DNA from 2 places in the Paenibacillus sp. FSL P4-0176 genome. Region 2 is predicted to be linked to the other one. Evidence: predicted binding sites of a transcription regulator. Region 2 holds the regulator's gene; the other holds the start of a gene.
What was found. Region 2 encodes LexA, which represses DNA repair genes until DNA is damaged. Its sites were predicted from a motif close to CGAACATATGTTCG; they were not measured.
Positions count from the first base shown of each region.

Region 1: recA (recombinase RecA) is a predicted target of LexA. The motif match lies at 1,167-1,180, and genes of this name have one in related genera.

Region 1 is NZ_CP150242.1:2,695,940-2,699,139, forward strand. It holds gene MKY95_RS12470 (competence/damage-inducible protein A) at 1-1,007, shown strand, start outside; gene recA (recombinase RecA) at 1,250-2,314, shown strand; gene MKY95_RS12480 (regulatory protein RecX) at 2,597-3,200, shown strand, end outside.
Region 2 is NZ_CP150242.1:4,119,657-4,122,856, reverse strand. It holds gene MKY95_RS18565 (aldehyde dehydrogenase) at 126-1,427, shown strand; gene lexA (transcriptional repressor LexA) at 1,532-2,158, opposite strand; gene MKY95_RS18555 (LysM peptidoglycan-binding domain-containing protein) at 2,456-2,833, shown strand; gene MKY95_RS18550 (DUF896 domain-containing protein) at 2,929-3,138, shown strand.

The sequences.
Region 1 (3,200 bases), 1.4 Mb from region 2:
TTCTTAACCGGAAACTGCATACAGATCGAATGGCAATGGACAAAATTGAGAGCTTTTTCAGAGATCGTAATGTGGATATGACAGAGAATAACAGACGTCAGGCGATCGTTATTGATGGCGGAACACCTCTGGCCAATGAAACGGGCCTTGCGGCAGGAAATGCGATTTCTGACAATGACAAATATTATGTTGTGATGCCTGGACCACCTAAAGAGTTGATTCCAATGTTTGAACAGGAAGTCAAACCTTGGCTGTTCCAGCATGTACTCACAGAAGAGATGCCGATCTATTCCCGAATGCTCAAATTCGCAGGTATTGGTGAATCTGCTCTGGAAGATCGACTTCTGGATCTGATTGACGCGCAGACAGACCCTACGATTGCTCCTTACGCGAGCGAAGGCGAAGTTACGGTACGTGTCTCCACAAAGGCTGCGAGTGAGGGAGAGGCGAAGCTGAAGCTGGATGCGATGGAGGTTCAGATTCGGGAACGTTTGACAGAACATCTCTACGCGAACGAGGATGTGCCTATAGAGTACACGATTGTAACCATGATGTCTGACATGGGGCTGACACTCAGCGCTGCTGAGAGCTGTACAGGAGGGCTTGTCATGCAAAGTCTGACCTCTGTACCCGGAAGTGCATCAATGCTCAAAGGTGGAATTGTTTGTTACTCCAATGAAATTAAAGAAAAGCTGCTGAATGTGCCTCATGATTATCTGGAGGGTGAAGATGCACCTGGGGCGGTAAGCCCTGAGGTTGCAAAAGTGCTTGCTGAGCAGATCCGCATGATTGGCGATGCTGATTTTGGCTTGGCTGTTACCGGTGTAGCTGGACCGGGATATTCGGAACGCAAACCACCCGGACTTGTCTTCATCGCTCTTGCTGAACGTGGAAAAGAGACGGAAATTCATGAGTTGCGTATTAATGGTAATCGCGAGACGGTTCGCATTCGTTCAGCCAAAGCTATTCTCTATCGCTTATGGCAAAAACTTGTGGCGATGGATTGATTAGTTAATAGCTTCGATTGCATTTACAGTTCCAAGCAAGTATAATTAAGGAAGACGGAAGAACCGTAGAATTAGGCTTTACAGCCTTGTTTACGGTTCTTTTTTCTGTTTAATGGAAAGTTTCCTTGAGGAAGAGGCGCCTCGGCCTTCACAAAAAAACGAATGTATGTTCGAAAAAAAGCTTGGCAAACGTGTTAAAACAAGGTATCATTATCTTATAAACAGTAAAGGGTGTGAGCTTATTGTCAGACCGTCGTGCCGCGCTTGATATGGCGCTCCGTCAAATAGAGAAGCAATTTGGTAAAGGATCCATCATGAAACTGGGTGAGTCCACTCATATGAATGTGGAAATTATTCCCAGTGGTTCCTTGGCTTTGGATATTGCATTAGGAACAGGCGGCTTGCCTAAAGGCCGTATTGTTGAAATATATGGACCCGAATCCTCTGGTAAAACAACCGTAGCATTGCATGCTATCGCTGAAGTACAAAGAGCGGGTGGACAAGCTGCATTTATCGATGCCGAGCATGCTCTTGACCCACAGTACGCAAGCAAACTTGGTGTTAATATTGATGAATTGCTTCTGTCTCAGCCAGATACGGGTGAGCAAGGGCTGGAAATTGCAGAAGCTCTTGTACGCAGTGGTGCAGTAGATATCGTCGTTATTGACTCTGTAGCCGCATTGGTTCCAAAAGCAGAGATTGAAGGCGAAATGGGCGATTCACACGTTGGTTTGCAAGCGCGTTTGATGTCTCAGGCGCTGCGTAAACTGTCTGGTGCAATCAGCAAATCCAAAACAATCGCAATCTTCATTAACCAGCTTCGTGAGAAAGTCGGCGTTATGTTTGGTAACCCGGAAACAACACCTGGTGGTCGTGCTCTGAAGTTTTATTCCACAGTACGTCTGGATGTGCGTCGTATTGAGAGTATCAAATCAGGCAATGACATGATTGGTAACCGTACTCGTATTAAAGTTGTGAAAAACAAAGTGGCACCTCCGTTTAAACAAGCGGAAGTGGATATCATGTATGGCGAGGGTATTTCGAGAGAAGGCAGTATCATTGACATTGGTACAGAGCTGGACATCGTTAATAAAAGTGGTGCTTGGTACTCCTACGAAGGCGAGCGTTTAGGACAAGGCCGTGAGAACGCAAAGCAGTTCATGAAAGAGCATAAAGATATTGCTGACATCATTGAACAAAAAATTCGTGTAGCCAGTAACTTGGTTACTGCAGTTCCTGCGCCAACTAGTGAAGAGCAACAAAAAGAAGCAGCAGAAGAACAAGAATTGTTTGAAATCAACGAGTAATCTCTCAAAACCTCTCTTGTAGGGAGGACCCTGAGGGTGTTCCCCACTGGACTCCGTAAACTTATCTGATTGAGCTTGGATCAATCTGGATAATGGATTGTAGTGGGAGTACTCGTGCTGTCTAACAGCCCCTGTCCCAATGGACAGGGGCTGTTAGCACGCTAACTGTGGAGTAAAGGCCGGGCAGAGTTCCCGGTCTTTTGTATTATTGGTGTTCTTTGTCTTATGTGAAGATGTGCTTGGCGTAGTCAGAATGAAAATGTTATGAAAGGGGAGACCAGAATGGATCAACATGACGAGGATTTATATGAAGAAGCAGAACAGGACGGCCTATCCCAATTTCCGGACAACGAAGAACTTATTATTACACGTGTAGAACGAACGAAGAGCAGGCAAGCTCGTTATCGAATCACTTTTGGCATCCACTCCATTACGGTTCTTGAAGATGTGATGATTAAATACAGGATGACTCAAGGTAATACGTTTATGAAGAAGGATCTGGAAGATATCATTCTAGCTGATGAGCGACAGCGGACGTATGCACAGTCTCTGCGTTTTTTGGAGCATAAGCCACGTACGCGCCATGAATTAAGTCAGAAACTTCGTCAGAAGGAGTTTGCTGCACCTTTGATTGAAGAGGCGCTGGATCGGCTTGAGCGGGAGAACCTGGTGGATGACGATCTATTTGCGAAGGAATGGACAAGACAGCGTATGGAGGGCAAGCGGAAGGGAAAACTGTGGATAAGGCAAGAGCTGCGTCAAAAGGGCATTGCCAATGATCTCATTGTTGAGGCACTAGAAGGGATCAGTACAGATGCGGAATTTGAGACTGCCTTGAGTGCCGGACGCAAAAAATGGAATCAGGTCAAAGGGGACGTCAAAGAGA
Region 2 (3,200 bases):
AACCATCGTTCAAATACATACAATATGGATGTTTCATTTGTATGTTGAAAGTTTCATATAGAAGAGATATACTTTAATTAAATTTTGAACAATTTAATTTTAAATAATTAATTGGAGATGTTAATATGGATCAGGCAAAACAACTGGTGACAGAACAACGTACATTTTTTTATACAGGTCAAACTAAAAATATTGATTATCGGATTAATGCGCTTCAACAGCTTAGAAAAGGAATTGAAAAGTATCAGCAACGGATTCAAGATGCACTTCGGGCAGATTTGAACAAATCAGAGGCGGAAGCTTACGGTTCCGAGATTCGCATTGTTCTGGGTGAACTGGATTTTGCATTAGAACACCTGCAGGAATGGGCTGCACCAAAACAAGTCCCAACCAATTCGGCTATGCCGGATGGGGTGAGTACCATTTACCCTGAACCATACGGAGTGGCTCTTATTATTGCACCTTGGAACTATCCTTTCCAACTGGCCTTTGGTCCACTGATTGGAGCAATTGCAGCCGGTAACTGTGCAGTTATCAAGCCTTCTGAATTAACACCAGCCGTATCTCGTCTGACGTATGATCTGATTCAGGAGATCTTCCCTCAGGAGTATATTGCGGTTATGGAAGGCGAAGTTGAGGCTAGCACAGCATTGTTGAAAGAGAAGTTTGATTATATTTTCTTCACAGGAAGCACAGGTGTTGGTCGCATTGTTATGAAGGCAGCTGCGGAGCATTTGACTCCTGTAACCCTGGAGCTAGGGGGCAAGAGTCCTGCTATTGTCCATAACGATGCAGAACTGAAGCTGGTGGCCCAGCGTATTGTTCGTGGTAAGTTCCTGAATGCAGGCCAAACTTGCGTTGCTCCGGATTATTTGCTTGTACATGAACAAGTTCATGACGAATTGATCAATCTGATTGGCGCAGAGATCAAAGATAAATTTGGGGACGATGTGTTACAGAACGCTGATTTCCCGCATATTGTTAACTCGCGTAACTTTGATCGGTTGTCGAAATTCCTAACAGATGGCAAAACGCTGATTGGTGGACGTTCTGTACGAGAGCAGTTGCTCATTGAGCCGACTGTACTTGGAGATGTGAACTGGGAATCAGCTGTCATGCAAGAAGAGATCTTTGGTCCGATTCTTCCTGTATTTACGTACAGTGACCTGAATCCTATGCTAGATGAGATTGTTCGCCGGCCAAAACCATTGGCGCTATATCTCTTCACACAGGATGAGCAGCTGCAGGATCAGGTTCTGAATCAAGTATCCTTCGGTGGGGGATGTATTAATGACACACTTTCTCATATGACTTCACACTACCTCCCGTTTGGTGGTGTAGGAGAGAGCGGTATGGGCTCATATCACGGACAACAGAGCTTTGATGTGTTCTCGCATCACAAGAGTGTTCTGAAACGCAGTGAATAATTAGCCGCTAAAATAACATAAACATGAAAAAAGAGGTTGTCCTGTTGATCAGGATAACCTCTTTCGTATTTCATTACATCTAGTTTTGTTACTCAAGTTAAATATTAATGAATATCTCGGAAAAGGCCAATGACTTTACCCAGAATACTAACATGTTTCAAACGTAAAGGTTCGAAGGTCGCATTCTCCGGTTGAAGGCGAATATGATCTTTCTCTTTATAGAACGTTTTCACTGTAGCTTCATCGTCTTCAGTCATTGCAACGACGATATCACCGTTATCAGCAGTTTGCTGTTGACGGACAATAACGTAATCTCCGTTAACGATTCCAGCTTCCACCATGCTATCTCCGACTACCGAAAGCATAAACACTTTCTGTTCGCCTACATAATGTGTAGGAAGAGGGAAGTAGTCTTCAATGTTCTCGGTTGCAGTGATTGGAACCCCGGCTGTAACCTTACCAACAACAGGAATACGTGCAACGCTATGAGCAAATTGATGAGAATGCTCAGATTCTTCTTGGCTCAAAAGCTCAATGGCTCTTGGCTTGGTAGGGTCGCGTCGGATCAAACCTTTTTTCTCCAAACGATCCAAATGTCCATGTACTGTTGAGCTGGAAGCCAGTCCAACCGCTTCACCAATTTCCCGTACGGAAGGAGGATACCCCTTCAACCGGACTTCATTTCGTATAAACTCCAGAATAGCCTGCTGCCTGCTGGATATCTTCGACATACCGTATCAACCCCATTTTAGTAACGTTTGGGAAAATTATAACATAGAACCTCCGTTCGTACAAACATAAGTTCTAAATAAAATAGCATTAAATCAGTGTTTTTTAGCTTATAGAACAGAAATTGTCCAAAAGTCAGAGCATAATACTGCAAATGTTTTGCACAAGTACTTGAAATAAGATATTGTTCCTTCTAAAAAAGAAGCGAACAATTGTTCTGAAAATCTATTGAACAAAACAAGTGTTCGTGTTATATTGATTTCAACAGATAGGAACAAACGTTTGGAGGCGGGCATTTAATGAGATATTCTACTTATCAAAGCATTTATGAACCAATGAATTCGGAACTGGTGAAGTCTAACATAGGGAACTACAAGAAGGTTTTAGCGCGTTTCAAGATTTCTTCATGGATGTTAAAGGTAGCCATTACTTCTATGATTATATTTATTGGATGCAGCACCGTTTTAACTGTATTTGCCGGCAATGAGAATGATGTTCTGCCAGGAGGAAAGATAGCTGTTTCACAAGGGGAAACATTATGGAGTATTTCTTTGGAACATAAACCGACGAATATGGATACACGTATTTATATAGAAGCAATTAAGAAAGTGAATCAACTTCATACAACATCCATCCAAGTGGGACAAGTACTAGCTCTACCGCAATTTGCAGAATAAAATGCACATCAATGAGTGTTAGCGCGTGTCAGCTTGACAAGCAGCCTTTATAATGGCAAAGTTAATATGACTTTGTATTTTTGGAGGGGACAAGCTTGGATATAGATAGTCTGGTAGCACGCATTAACGAATTGGCTCGTAAGCAAAAGTCCACTGGATTGTCGGAGGAAGAACTTGCTGAACGTGCCGAACTAAGAGAGATTTATTTGAGTAATATTCGCAGCAATTTCAGACAACAACTGGATACCATTGAGATTGTTGATGATGAGAATGACAAAGGCCACCAAGGCAAACTCAAACACTAACGAAACCTAATGATATCATTATGATATTTAGGTTTCTTCCTGTTATTTTGAGTGTGCAATTT